DNA from 2 places in the Oceanobacillus luteolus genome. Region 1 is predicted to be linked to the other one. Evidence: riboswitches for the same ligand, from Rfam matches in the RefSeq annotation. Region 1 holds a riboswitch; the other holds the start of a gene.

Region 1 (7,762 bases):
AATTTAAAGCGGAATATACACTGCTCATTGGAACTGGATTTATCGGTTCCTTTACAACCTTCTCCACGTTTTCCGTAGAAATTCTAGACTTGTTTCAAGATGGTCTTGTTTTCTTGGGTATAATCTATATATTGGCATCAACGTTAATTGGATTTATTTTCGTATATATAGGTCATAAATTAGCTTTAACTAGAAGAAGAGAAGTGATGTAGCATGATTTGGATTGTCGGGATAGGCGGAGCTTTAGGTGCAGCAGCACGATTTATCATAGGAAAGTGGATTAGTGGAACTACACAAACACCTTTCCCATTAGCTACTTGGATAGTAAACATCACAGGTTCATTTTTATTGGGTTTGCTGACTCAACTTCACCTCACTAATCATATCAGCGAATTGTTATGGCTGTTTGTTGGAGTTGGTTTTTGTGGAGCATTTACGACCTTCTCCACCTTCGGACATGAAACGGTGACTCTACTTCAAGCCAACAAAGTGAAATTAGCTGTGATTTATGTTTTCACTTCAATTACGGTAGGGCTGATCTCGGCAATGATTGGTTTTTCTCTCATGAGTTAAATCAAATGTCTAAAAGAACCCCACCATATAAACGAAATTACGTCATATACAGCGGGGTCCCCAATGCTAACGAATCATTAATCTTCTTTCTCTTCTTGCCTGCGCATCCTTAAAAAGTACTTTTTCTTCTTCGGTTTCAGGGATAACGCCATTAACTTTTGTCGGAAGGCCTTCACTATCCACCGCAACCATCGTTAAAATAGCTGTAGTAGTAAGTGTTTCTACACCTGTCTCGGAATGTTGACATTTCACTTTCACATAAACTTCCATAGATGTCCTGCCAGTAGATATGACCACGCCTTCTAAAGTTAAGATATCTCCCACTTTAGCGGAAGATAAAAAAGTCACGGTGTCTATCGAAGCTGTCACAACAATCTTTCCACTATGTTTCATTGCTGTAATGGCGGCTATTTCATCAATATAAGCTAAAACGGTACCACCGAATATGGTCCCCATATGATTCGTATCGGGCGGTAAAACAAGTTTCGTTTGAATCGTTCTGGAAATGCTTGCAGGTATCTTTTCTCCCATGATGACCCCTCGTTTCCTAAATTAGTTGCACTTATAAATCATCAAACCCATTCAAGTCACTAGTTTTTGTATATTGTCTCGACTTCTGTTCAAAGAAATCTGTTTTCGTCCCATCAAAATTGTCGACATAAGCTCGAATCCATTTCATAGGGTTTTCGATATGTTCTGGATAAATTTCACTGAGGCCCATCATCCGCAGCATTTTATTCGCCCGATATTTGATATAGCCTGTCATTTCATCCAAATCAATCCCATCTACATTTTCCAGCACATAATGAGACCATTCGATTTCCGAGTCAACAGACTTTTGAAAATGCGTATAAACCCAATCGGTGAATGCTTTCGTATTATATTCTGGATTTTCTTCCAAGGTTGCCCGGAACAGCTCCGAAATAAAACGGCCATGCTCCAATTCATCCCGATTGATATAGCTGATCATCGTAGACGTACCGACCATTTTATTTTGCCTCGCCAAATTATAAAAGAATGCGAATCCGGAATAAAAGAACATTCCTTCCAATAATGATGTATAGACTAATGTCTTCAAGATATTATCTATGGTCGGCTCTTCGACAAATTCATTATATTGCTTCATAATCTCTTCATTACGCTTTAAGAGCACAGGGTCCTTTCTTCCGTGCTGAAAAGCTTCATTCTGCTCATCCAAAGAGACAACGGACGAGAGCACATAGGAATAACTTTCATTATGAACGGCCTCTTGCTGGGCAATGACGGCCATAATCGATTGCACCGAAGCATCGGTTGCATATAAAGAGATAAGCAGCGCAGTTCTTGTCTGTGGTGCATCTAATGTCGATAACAGTCCAATTATTTTTAAATACGCCTCTTGTTCAGCGGCTGTCAATCCAGGAAACTGCTTCACATCACTGGACATATTCACCTCATCGGCTTGCCAGTAATTCCCTAATAACCGCTTATACATTTTATACCAATGCGGATAAGCAATGTCGTTCCAGTTTAAAATACCGCTCGATTTTCCGCCAAACAGTGCCGTCGATTTATTAGGATTCAGCGGCTCTAATGTTTTCGCTTTTTCAAGCAAAGACTTTGTCATGTTGCACTACTCCTTCCACCCATGCTTTCACTTTTTCTTCCTGACTGCCACGCGGGGATTGTTCAATCTTCAACCCAGGCCATTTGCTTTGATAAAATTTCGTCAGCTTGTCCACTGCCGCACAGTATAAATCATCGCCACCGAATTGTGTGTCACCTGTACCGAAGACTGCGATGTTATCCGGCTTATATCCGATTTCCCATATCAATTCTTTCGTTTCTTCGGGTACCCGTCCATAATCCCAAGTGAATGTTCCAAGAAAAACGACATCGTATTCCTCAGGATGAAAAGGGGGACTAATTCCAATGCGATGCATATCTACCTCAATACGATGTTCTAAAAGCTGCTCCTCAATCAGTTCTGCTACCTCTTTCGTATTTCCGCTATAAGATAAATAAGGGATGATTGCTTTCAACTTTGACACCACTCACATTCTTCGACGTCATTGGAAGTCGACCTCACATAATACGTTGTCTTCAAGCCCTCTCTCCAAGCTTGAAGATGCAGATCAAGCAAGATCGATGCTCGAATCGTATTTGGGACATAAAAGTTAAAGGAGATACTTTGATCGATATGCTTTTGTCTTGCCGCATTTTGTCGTACCGACCAACGCTGATCGACAATATACGCAGAACGGCGATAAATATGATACGTGTTGTGATCTAGATCTGGTGCTGTCACCGGGATACGGAAATCCTTTTTCTCTTCACTGTAAAACGGCTTAAACACCGGATCAATGCTTGCAGTGGAACCAGCAATCATGGACGTGGATGAATTAGGTGCCACAGCCATAAGATAACTGTTTCTAATGCCATGTTGCTTGATATCCTCTTTCAGAGCTGTCCACTTCTCATCGTGATATCCTTTTTGGTCAAAGTATTTTCCTGTGCTCCACTTGCTGCCTTCGAAATAAGGATAACTCCCTTTTTCCTTCGCCAAATCCGCACTTGTTTTAATCGTGTAATACGCAATTTCTTCATATAATTCATCGGCATATTGAACGGCTTCGTCTGTTTCCCATTCAATATTTTTCAGTGCAAGCAAGTGATGCCAACCAAATGTGCCAAGACCGATTGCACGATACTTTTGATTTGTGATTTGCGCTTGTTTCACCGGAAGATTGTTAATATCAATGACATTATCAAGCATGCGGACTTGGATGGTAATCAGACGTTCCAACACATTGTCTGTCACTGCCCGTCCCAAATTAATGGAGCTAAGGTTACAAACAACAAAGTCTCCCGATTTATATTTTTTCACAATCACGTCTTCATCTTCGATATATTCTTCGATTAATTGTGTTGGTGATTGGTTTTGGGTGATCTCTGTACAAAGATTAGAACAATAAATGATACCCGTATGTGTATTGACGTTTTGGCGGTTTACTTCGTCCCGGTAAAACATGAATGGCGTTCCAGATTCAAGTTGTGAACGCATAATGCGTTTCATGATATCGATTGCTTTTACTTTCTTCTTACTCAAATTTTCATTCTGGACACAAGCTTCATATTTGGTTCTAAAGGAGCCGCTCCCTTTTTCTTCGTCATAAAAGTCCTCTAGCGCAAAGCCCATCACTTGTTTCACTTCATGAGGATCGAATAAATACCAGTCTTCGCGCCTTTCGACAGCTTCCATAAATAAATCTGGTAATGTGACACCCGGGAAAATATCATGTGCTCGCATCCGGTCATCCCCATTGTTCAATTTCAAGTCGAGGAAGGCCTCAATGTCCTGATGCCAAACATCCAAATAAACCGCGATGGCTCCCTTCCTAGTACCAAGCTGATCGACACTGACCGCCGTATTATTCAACTGCTTGATCCATGGCACGACACCGCTGGACATGCCTTTAAAACCTTTTATCGAACTTCCACGGGCTCTCACTTTCCCCATGTACACACCAATTCCCCCGCCGTTTTTCGACAAGTTTGCGATATCGGTATTACTGTCATAAATTCCTTGCAAGCTATCTTCTACCGTGTCGATGAAGCAGCTGGACAGTTGACCATGTGTTTTTCCCGCATTATTTAATGTTGGCGTAGCTACCGTCATGTAGAGATTACTTAATGCCCAATACGCCTCTTTAACGAGCTCTTTACGCTTTTCTGTATCCTCGTCCTGCATCAGATACATCGCGATGACCATCCAACGTTCCTGCGGTAATTCATACACATTTTTATCATGATCGGTTGCAAGGTAGCGTGTTGCCAGTGTATACAACGCTAAGTAATCAAATAGTAAATCCCTCTCCGGATCCATCACTTCCTGAAAATAGTCGATTTCCTCTTTCGTATACTTTTCTAATAATATCGGTGTATAAATTCCCTTCTCCGTCAACGTTTGAATTAATTTATAAAAAGAACCGTAGCGATCAGCTGGATTATATTTTCTATTCTCCCCAGCTTGCTCGTAAAGCTCCTGTAAATACAGTCTTGCTGCAACGTACTTCCAATCTGGATTTGCTTCATCGATATTTTCCAGAGCATGCTTAATCAAGATATCTGTTATTTTTTCTCTTTCCATTTCGGGTTGAAGTGTTTTTAAGAACTTTTCCTTATAGTTTTCGGTATCCACTCGAAGTCCTGTCGTCACTTCATCTATGAATCGCATGATTGATTTCTGATTCTCTGTTAGCTCTGTAATCATGGAAAATCCCTCCCTTTTTTATGTACAACAAAAAAAGCCGTCCCTCCTATTCGAGCTGAACGACTATAAAACGACAGAAATATCCCATGAATATATATTTTTCTATCGTTTCATAATCTCTCACCCCGGAGAAATGAAACTTCAGAGTTAAGGCAGGTCTCCTGACTCGTGCTGATCATCTGTTGGAATCCTTCCCATATAGTCGCCGTGAAGCAAACGATACAGTGGACTTCCAACTCTACACACTTACAGTTGCGGGGGCAGTTCCAGCTTTCAACTGGATTCCCTTTTAAGACAAGATATTGTCACCTTAATCCAAAATACTATATATAGTTTTTAAATTTATTAGTCTATCAATATGTTGTGTTCAGACTAGCATATATTAGAATGAAATACAAGCGTGAAATCGAAAGACTCTAGAAAACTATTAAAGAAACACTTTCTTCCTGATCACGAACTCAGCAATACCTAAATTCAACATCCAACATAACCAAACGGCAATAGTGTAAGAAATACCATAGGATAGATTCATTGCACTATGCGTGATTGCAACAATGACATAAATCGTCATATTAGCAAAGCAGAGAAAGAAACTTCGGGTCATCCACTGACTGTGTAGGATCACGTTTTTCTTCTTGATAGATAGGTATCCTAAAAATGTAGTTCCAAACCATAATATATTTAACACTAGGAACCCTATCGTACTTGGCCATCCACCTGAAGCAAAGAAGGAGACATAGATCCCAGGAATGAAATTCAACACGATGGATAAAACATACAAACGACCGTTCCAGCGGTGAAACCTTCTGGACCTCTTGCGTATTGGCTTGATAATGCCTAAAGGACCAGTAAGCAGAGAAATGATAGCGAGGATAATGTGAATTTGAATCATAATTACCCAAAGTGATTCATTTGCTAGAATTTGATCTTTTTTAGCAAGAAAAGTTGTAAAGTTCGGGTCTACGATGAAATTCTTTGACCATGTGTGGAGTACCCACATAGTTGTGATAAATAGGATAGACACTGCATAAAACTTTTTCATTCTACTTCTCCTATCAAGAAAATAGTTGGCGATTTGTCATGATGAAAACTGCAATAATAATCAGGACAAACGTCACCCAGCTCAGTATTTTTAGTTTCGGCAGATTTTCCTGTAGTGCCTCCTCTAAGCTTTCCGTATGCTTCATAAGCTTCATCCGCTTACTGATGACTCCCATTAGACCGCCAATAACAATAAGAATAATCGTCGACAACGTTACCCATAGCATCGAAGGGTAGCTTCCGTATCCTATCACCATGCCTCCTCCTGAGAGAAATAATAGAATGAGTGCATAGTGGCCAAACCGTGTAAAATACAGGATAGTGTTTACTGACATTTTCAATTTATCTTCCGTTCTTGCAGCTAGTGATTGAATTGTAAAAGGCAGTGCAAGAAAACTGCCGAGAAAAACCGCACTGATTACGTGTAAAAATACTAAAAACCAATACATTTTGTTACCTCCTCTTTGTCATAACATCTCGAACTCCCTCAACTATACCGGCTAAATATCTCGAAATAAGTAATAAAAGAATCACAAAACCATCACAATCCCTCACCATGCCTTGTACCGCATTGCAATGATGGTAAAATATATCTATTATGAACAGTAAGTTGTTGACGGAAGGGCGGAATTCCCTATGAAAGACATACAGACAATTCTCGTTGTCGATGATGATCAAGCGATCGTTGAACTATTACAAGATTTTTTAGAGATGGATGGCTTTCAAGTAGAAACAGCTTCAGACGCTATCCAAGCTCTCGACATTTTTCAACGTCATCCTATCGATTGTTTGATTCTTGATATTATGATGCCGGGGCAGGATGGATTTGAATTAGCTCGGCAACTGCGGGAAATAAGCAACGTTCCTATATTATTTTTGAGCGCGCGGAGTGATGATGTGGACAAAATCCGGGGACTTGCTCTGGGAGGCGATGATTATATCGTAAAAACAGCAAGGAGATCCCGGTCCGGAAATCGTAAAATATGCGAACGAGCAGGGTGTTGATATTGTAGTAATTGGCAGCCGAGGATTAAATGCTTTGCAGGAAATGGTCTTAGGCAGTGTAAGCCATAAAGTAATGAAAAGAGTAAACTGCCCTGCATTGATTGTTAAATAATATGGATTTATCAAAAAGTAAGGCCCTCCAGAAAGTGGAAAGCCTTACTTTTTTCTATCATCAATTATTGATAAACAGCCGTCCTTCCGCCTGCTTGCGGGTTTCATTTCCGAATTCATCAACAGCCTTCACTTCAATTACTGCTCCTTCGGCATATACATTGTCCGTTACAGTGTAATAGCCTACATATTTGCCTCGTGTGATCTCCATCAGAGGCAGTTCCGTTACATTCGTTGTCTGCACTCCCAAATTTGTTAAAGGCAGATGCACGACATAACTAGCACGCAGTCCCGGCTCACTATGAAACTCAATTTTCACGGACTGTCCGGTTTTCACATATCGATCTTCCATCGGTGTTACATTCAAAATTTCCGGTGCGGTATAATCTGCATAAATCGTGATGGTTTCTTTTGTCTCATTTCCAGTAAGATCCGTAGCTAAAATTTCCATTATGTTTTCACCTTCTTGGAGCAGAACTCGTTGTGAAAACGCACCATCTTCAACAGCAATCTTTTTCCCGTTTATAGTAACTGTATCAAGATGCTCATCTTGCACCGTTCCTTTAATCGTCGCTGTTTCCCGGTTTGTCCGTTCACCATCTTTCGGACTGATAATCTCTAATTCCGGGGCTTCGGTATCCAGATTTACCGTTACCTTATTAGATTCACTTGCCTCCTCCCCACTTACATACGTTACTGCGACAAATTCATTTTTCCCTTCAGCCAGTTCCGCTTCGATTGCAAAATTTCCATCATCATCAATATCAGCAGAGCCGACTT
Region 2 (7,762 bases), on a different contig from region 1:
ACTTGGAAGACGGTAGTGACGAACTCATCCATGAAGGTGAAACTGCGCCAACTCAGGTTGTTGGTGTATCCGATGATGAGAGAGCGTTTGTCTTCGTGCAATTACTTGCTAATACGTATATAAAATCATTTGTGAAGATTGATGAGAAAATCTATAACCTTGTGCCAGATCCTGATAAAGTCCATGTTGCTTCACAGCCGTTGTTTACGGATAATGAAACGATCTATTTCGTCACAGACTATGAAAGCAACTACCGCTATGTTGCGAAATATGACTTAAAACAGCAGGAGTTTTCCAAGGTTGCAGAGATAGAAGAAGAGAGTGTAACTCATCTAAAGTGGGATAAGAAAAACGAAGTGTTCTATTTAACGACTGAAAAAGGAGTCGTTGATCAGTTCTATCGTTTACAACCAACTACAGGAAAGATTGAAAAGTTAAATGCCCCTACAGCCATCATCAATTCACTTGTCGTATCCAAGTCTGGTAACTTATACATACTAGGACCTTCAGCAACTGTTCCTTTGAATATTTATAAGAGTGAGGATGCAGAAAACTGGACTAAGCTGACGAACAACCGGGTACTGGGTGTCGCTCAAGAAGAGATGGTGAATCCAGAGGTGGTTACCTATTCCTCATTTGATGGAATGGAAATTGAAGCGCTGCTATTTAAAGCAAGACCAGAAAATGATAATGGTCATACGATATTCTGGCCGCATGGTGGACCACAGGCTGCGGAAAGGGAGTTCTACCGTTCTATGTTCCAAGTCTTCCTCAATCGAGGATATACAATTTTTGCACCGAACTTCCGTGGAAGCACGGGATATGGTTCTGAATTTGTGAAATTGGTGGAGCAAGATTGGGGAGAAGGGCCACGTTTAGATAATGTTGCAGGAATCGAATGGTTATTCGAGAATGGTATTACCGATCGTGATAAACTATTTCTTGTTGGTGGAAGCTATGGTGGTTATATGGCGTTGCTCCTGCACGGTCGTCACCCAGAATACTTTAAAGCGGTAATCGATATTTTCGGACCGTCTGACCTATTTACCTTTGTAGAATCTGTACCACCACACTGGAAGCCGATTATGGAGCGTTGGGTGGGAGACCCGGTCCGTGATAAAGACAGATTTATTAAAGACTCCCCTGTAACTTATTTGGATAATATGACGAAGCCAATGCTGGTCATCCAAGGCGCTAAGGATCCACGAGTAGTAAAAGCGGAGTCCGATCAAATCGTGGCTAAGCTGAAAGAGAAAGGAAGAGAAGTGGAGTATTTGGTCTTGGAAGATGAAGGCCATGGCTTTTCGAAAAAAGAGAATGAGATTAAAGTGTATAAGAAAATGTTAGAGTTCATGGAAAAGCATCAAGGCTAATAAAGTAATCAAACTCCTGTTAAATGACTTTGAATCATTAAACAGGAGTTTTTTTCATGCATTTGTTGATTTCAAGGGAATGTATAGGTGCACTATGGGATAAAAAAGTGACTTTTAGGTCAATAAGGTGTAGTATATGTATAGATTCAATTGAAAATTACATAATAAATAATAGGTGAATTCTTCTTTGAATTCTTAAAAGGGAAGTTGGTGCAATTCCAACGCGGTCCCGCCACTGTGAATGCGAGCGAGCTGTATATACCACTGTACATCAAGTATGGGAAGGTACAGCGAGTGTTGACCATAAGCCAGGAGACCTGCCTATTATTTTGTGAACGCCAAAGCTACGAGGAATAGTAAGGTGAATCGGGTCCGTACATATACCTGTTTAACTAAGCATCTTCATTTGTCGTGAAGATGCTTTTTTAATATAAAAAAAGATTTTATGGAGGAATCGGGATGAAAAAAGTTCTTAATATCTTATTTTTAGTAATGCTCTTCAGTCTGTTAGTTGCTTGTGGGCAAGAAGATACAGACTCGGAAAATACAGGAGCTAATGAGGAAGAAAATGCGGTAGAAGAAACAGAAGTGGAAGCTGGTTATCCAGTATCACTTACAGATGCAGTGGGAAACGAAATAACACTTGAAAAAGAACCTGAGCGGATTGTTTCTTTGATTCCAAGTAATACGGAAATTACGTTTGCTTTAGGACAAGGGGAGAAGATTGTCGGTGTATCTGATCATGATAATTATCCAGAAGAAGTGCAAGAAATTGAAAAAATTGGTGGCATGGAATTGAATGTAGAGGTGATTATTGCGTTAGAGCCAGATGTTATACTAGCTCATGAACTTGGACTCAGCAGTGCGCAGGAAGCGTTTGAGCAATTGAAAGAAGCAGGTATTGATGTATTTGTTATTGAGGATGCACAAGATATTGCAAGTACATATGAAACGATTGATACTATAGGAAAAGTTGTTGGAGCTGAAGAAGAAGCAGAACAAGTGATTAGTGAGATGAAGGAAGGATTTGCAGAAATTGAAGAGCTTACTTCTGCGATTCCGGAAGATGAGCGTCAATCTGTATTCTTTGAGAATTCTCCAGCACCGGAAATTTATACAGCAGGCCAGAATACATTCATCCAAGAGTTGTTGGATATGATTCATGCTGAGAATGCGGCTAGTGATTATGAGGGTTGGTTGGCGCTCGATCCTGAGGCTATCATTGAGTTGAATCCGGATGTTATTATCACTTCTTATGGAGCATATATTGAAGACCCGGAAGGAGAGGTTCTTTCACGGGAAGGTTTTGATTCTGTTGAAGCGGTAGCAAATGAGAGGGTTTATGACATTCATGCGGATTTAATCACACGTTCTGGCCCTAGACTGGTTGATGGTGCAAGAGCTTTGGCAGAGGTAGTTTATCCGGAGCTTTTTGATGAAGAGTAATGCTATAAAATATATATTGGCTCTAACTTTCCTTTTATTTGCTGCACTATTTGCTATATCAATTGGAAGTGTTTACGTTCCAATTATGGACATTATTAAAATTGTTGGACGTGAAGCATTTAATTTACCAATTGGAAGTGATGTGGAGTCAATGTATGTAAGTATCGTTTATGATATCCGTCTGCCACGGGTTATATTGGCAGGTCTTGTTGGGGCTTCTCTTGCAATCGCAGGAGCGGCCTTTCAGGGCTTATTACGAAATCCGCTTGCAGAGCCTTATATACTGGGCGTTTCCTCAGGTGCATCTGTCGGGGCTGTCTCTACTCTGTTCTTTGGCATTTCTCTTCCAGTGATCGGCATCTACACATTACCTTTTTTAAGTATTTTAACAGCGTTGGCGACGATTTTGATTGTGCTCTACTTTGCCAGGAAGATTGATCGAACAATGCGTGTGGAAACGATTATTCTGACGGGGATTATTTTCAGTTCGTTTTTAGGTGCTTTCATCTCTTTAATCATTGCCCTTACTGGGGATGAGCTGCAACAGATCATCGGATGGCTGCTCGGCAGTGTATCTATGCGTGGTTGGAAATATGTAGGAATTATTCTTCCATTTTTTATTCTTGGAAGTTTATTGTTATTATTGAATGCAAAGGAATTAAATGCAATGTCGCTAGGGGAAGAACGCGCACAGCATTTGGGAGTGGATGTGGAGAAGAGGAAATTGCTTATCCTGCTGGCAGGTTCTGTTTTAACAGGTGCAGCTGTTGCCGTATCAGGAACCATCGGCTTTGTCGGCTTGGTCATTCCACATTTGACACGGAAACTTTGGGGGCCGGATCATACACATTTGCTTCCATTATCGATGATGATTGGTGCAGGATTCTTAATTTTAACGGATCTTCTCTCAAGGACGATTATATCCCCGCAAGTTCTTCCAGTGGGTGTCATTACTGCTTTAGTAGGTGCGCCTGTTTTTGCGTTTATTTTAATCAGACAACGAAAAGAAAGTTGAGGTGAGCAGTAATGCTTATTGTGGAAAATGCTTCAGGTGGCTATACCGGAGAGGAAGTTGTGAAAGATATTAGTTTTTCTGTGGAAAAGGGAGAGTTCTTCGGTATCCTTGGTCCAAACGGAAGCGGGAAAACTACGTTACTTAAAATGATCAGCGGACTGCTTAACCTCGACAAAGGAAAGATTGAAATTGATGGAAAAAGCATCGGAGCATATTCTAAGAAAGAGCTCGCCAAAAGGATTGCTGTCCTACCTCAATTATCACCACAAGTTTTTCCGTACACCGTAAAAGAAATGGTTTCACTAGGCAGATATGCACACCATAGCGGCTTGTTCCAGAAATGGACAAAACAGGATGAGGAAATCGTTCAAAAGGTTATGAAGCAAACAAACATCCAAGATTTTCAAAATACTTCCGTCATGGAGCATTCTGGTGGGGAGCAGCAACGAATTTTCCTGGCACAAGCACTTGTTCAGAATCCGCAAATTCTTTTACTGGATGAACCGACGAATCATTTGGACTTAGCCTACCAGAAAGAATTATTAGATCTTCTAAGAAAAAGCGCGAGAAATGAAGGTTTAACTGTGATTGCGATTCTACATGACTTAAATCTAGCAAGTCTTTACTGTGATCGTCTCTTGTTGATGGAGGATGGTAAAGCTAGGGCGATTGAAAACCCAGATGAAGTGTTATCGGAAGAATTGATTAAACATGTTTACCGGACAGAAGTGATAAAGCAACCGCACTCAAGAGTTGCCAAACCCCAGCTCCATTTAATGCCGGGAAAGAGGGATGAAAAGCTTGCTAAAGATATATATATTAATGAATCACAGCTTTCCATCAGCAGAGAGAAGATTGTCCTGCAAGCTGAAACACCTCTAAAAACGGTATCATCCGGAGTTGTCGGTTCAGGTTTCGGGTGGTATAAAAATTTCGTGAATCGGCATGTGGATGAAACTTATTATTGTGTAGATCATAGAAAAGAGATGCGCGAATATTTAAGTGAAAAAGGTTTTCGGCCAAATCAGACTGTTGGGATGATGACGGCGGTTAATCTTGAGGATAATAGTTATGGGGAGTATCAGGGAGATGGGTTTTCCGTCATGGTAGTGGTCACTGCTGGAATAGGAGCGGCAGTGGATGGCACCAAGTCTAAGCCGATTGTTGGGCCGGTAAACGCAGGGACAATCAATACATGGATATTCATCAACGGTAATTTAACAGAAGAAGCGTTCATCCAATCCATTATCACTGCTACTGAAGCTAAGGCTCAAGTGTTAAGGGAAATGGGGATTAAAGATAAGAAAACGAATACAGTTGCTACAGGTACTCCAACGGATAGTATTTTAATAGCTGCTACTCAGCAAGGAAAGAAGCTAGATTATGCTGGAACTGCGACAGAACTCGGTGCAATAATTGGAAAAGCGGTATATGAAGAGATGAAACAAGCAATATTAAATTATCAAAAAAGAAAAGCGACAGCTAAATCAAATGGTAGCATTGGATAATGAAAGGGGAGATCGATTTGAGACTTTATACAAGAGCTGGAGACAAAGGACAAACGGCATTAATCGGTGGAAAAACGAGTAAAGATGATATCCGGGTAGAAGCGTATGGATCCATCGATGAAACCAATTCGTTTGTAGGATTGGCAGTGGCACAATTGAACAAGAATCGGGAACCTTTTAAAGACCTGATTGTTGACCTTGAAAAAATTCAACACGAGTTATTTGATATCGGCACGGAATTATCGAATGTATCTAAGAAAGAACGTCCTCACGAGCTTTCAGAAGACATCATCACATACTTGGAAGAAAGAATGGATGAGCTTATTGATGAAGCACCAGCACTTGAACGCTTTATTTTGCCAGGTGGTTCTGAGGAAGCAGCTACACTACATGTAGCAAGGACCGTAGCGAGGAGGACGGAAAGACAAATTGTTACCCTCTATCAACGAGAACAAGACCTCAATCCAATCCCGTTAAAATACATGAACAGACTATCCGATTATTTTTTTGCAGCTGCTCGTGTGGTGAACAGCCGGCTTAAAGTTTCCGATGTAGAGTATGCCCGGAGTGCTAAGGTTTTTCGTGGAAGTCATAAGAAAAAGGAAAATTAATGAACTTGAATTTTTAGATTTTTCATTTATAATTAATGGAAGTTTTAAAAATTTATAGGAGATGAGTTTAGATGAGAAGAGAGAGTGTAGTAGAGAAAGGTTTCTTTGGAGATTTTGGAGGGAGCTTTATTCCTGAGGATTTGAAGAGTATTTTGGATCGTATTGGTGAAGCATTTGAAAAGTATAAAGAAGACCCTGACTTTCTAGAGGAGTATTGTTATTATCTAAAAGAATATGTTGGTCGAGAAAATCCGTTGACCTTTGCTAAAAACCTGACTGAAGAGGTTGGTGGGGCTAAAATTTATTTAAAGCGGGAAGATTTGAACCATACAGGTGCTCATAAAATTAATAATGTGCTTGGACAAATTTTGTTAGCGAAGAAAATCGGTGCAAAGCGGATTATAGCAGAAACTGGTGCCGGTCAACATGGGGTGGCAACAGCAACCGCTTGTGCAATGGTTGGACTGCCATGCACGATTTATATGGGGAAAAAGGATACGGAAAGACAGCGGCTCAATGTGTTTCGTATGGAGTTATTGGGTGCAGAAGTAGTTGCAGTAGATAAAGGACGGGGCCGCTTAAAAGAGGCGGTGGATGAAGCTTTCGGTGACTTATTGAAAAATCATGAGACGACATTCTACCTTATCGGATCGGCAGTCGGTCCATATCCATACCCGGAGATGGTGAAGTATTTCCAAGCTGTTATCAGTGAAGAATCTAAGCGTCAGATATTAGACAAAGAGGGTAAGCTCCCTACTGCGGTAGTTGCTTGTGTCGGTGGTGGAAGCAATGCTATAGGTTCCTTTGCCCACTATATTGACGAAAAAGAAGTACGATTAATCGGTGTGGAACCTGCAGAAGCTGCATCCATTTCTTTAGGAAAGCCTGCTGTATTTCATGGATATCGTTCCTTGACATTGTTAGATGAACATGGTGAAGCTTTACCGACAAGTTCCATCGCTGCCGGACTGGATTATCAAGGTGTTGGTCCTGAGCATAGTTATCTGCATACCACTGGCCGTGGAGAGTATGTTAGTGTAACTGGAGAAGAAGCGCTTGAGGCCTTTCAGCAATTATCAAAGACAGAAGGCATTATTCCTGCATTAGAAAGCTCTCATGCGGTAAGTCATGCTATTAAACTAGCAAAAGAACTTCATCAGGAAGATATCATTATCGTGAATCTCTCAGGCAGAGGGGATAAGGATGTGGAGCAAGTCTTTGAGATGTTAAAGTAAGGCTTGAAATATGCATTCGAACTTTTTATGTGTGTTGAATGGTTCGAGTAGATAAAAGCAAAGCATATCGTGGACGAATTCATGTCGAATTCGTCCATTACTTATTCTTGTTTTTCATTGTTGAATTAATAGTAGAGGTCGATTAATAACAATCTCTTACTGAAAGATTGAAAGACTATTAAAAGAGATTTATTAAGTGATAATAGTCATCATAAAGCCCTAATTTTTCTTTGAAGGAAGCTATTAACGACATCAATAACTTTGTTATATATCAGATGTGTAGTGTTTACAACGTTCTCTAAAAGAAGGTAAAATCAATATAGCGACTGATATATAACATATTGCTTTTTATATGGAAACGCTTTAAAATGAATGGTATATTTCTATTAAAAGGGGGAACATCGATGATTACTGCAACATGGAGCTGGCTTTGGGAGAAACACGACCAAATAAAAGATTTGTTTCGTTTTTTCGTTAAACCCGGGGATGCAATTGAAAAGAACAAAGTGAAGCAGCCTGACGTTACAAAGAAAGGCTATGGCGGTAAGGGGAATGGTGGAGGACGCCCCTATAC

The links. Region 1 has a riboswitch for cobalamin ahead of ACFSBH_RS18905 (ribonucleoside-diphosphate reductase subunit alpha). Riboswitches for the same ligand answer to the same signal wherever they lie in the genome.
Region 2: another riboswitch for cobalamin. It lies ahead of ACFSBH_RS15645 (helical backbone metal receptor); the one in region 1 lies ahead of ACFSBH_RS18905 (ribonucleoside-diphosphate reductase subunit alpha).

Annotation. Positions count from the first base shown of each region.
Region 1 covers NZ_JBHUDE010000161.1:41,689-49,450, forward strand. Annotated here, with positions in the region: gene crcB (fluoride efflux transporter CrcB) at 1-212, shown strand, start outside; gene crcB (fluoride efflux transporter CrcB) at 214-573, shown strand; gene ACFSBH_RS18890 (acyl-CoA thioesterase) at 640-1,104, opposite strand; gene ACFSBH_RS18895 (ribonucleotide-diphosphate reductase subunit beta) at 1,136-2,179, opposite strand; gene ACFSBH_RS18900 (flavodoxin) at 2,160-2,606, opposite strand; gene ACFSBH_RS18905 (ribonucleoside-diphosphate reductase subunit alpha) at 2,591-4,825, opposite strand; cobalamin riboswitch at 4,960-5,153, opposite strand; gene ACFSBH_RS18910 (DUF2306 domain-containing protein) at 5,253-5,867, opposite strand; gene ACFSBH_RS18915 (hypothetical protein) at 5,881-6,315, opposite strand; partial or broken gene ACFSBH_RS18920 (response regulator) at 6,503-6,820, shown strand; partial or broken gene ACFSBH_RS18925 (universal stress protein) at 6,816-6,983, shown strand; gene ACFSBH_RS18930 (S8 family serine peptidase) at 7,044-7,762, opposite strand, start outside.
Region 2 covers NZ_JBHUDE010000146.1:809-8,570, forward strand. Annotated here, with positions in the region: gene ACFSBH_RS15640 (S9 family peptidase) at 1-1,373, shown strand, start outside; cobalamin riboswitch at 1,530-1,712, shown strand; gene ACFSBH_RS15645 (helical backbone metal receptor) at 1,833-2,819, shown strand; gene ACFSBH_RS15650 (FecCD family ABC transporter permease) at 2,809-3,834, shown strand; gene ACFSBH_RS15655 (adenosylcobinamide amidohydrolase) at 3,846-5,342, shown strand; gene ACFSBH_RS15660 (cob(I)yrinic acid a,c-diamide adenosyltransferase) at 5,360-5,953, shown strand; gene trpB (tryptophan synthase subunit beta) at 6,025-7,188, shown strand; gene ACFSBH_RS15670 (SLC13 family permease) at 7,593-7,762, shown strand, end outside.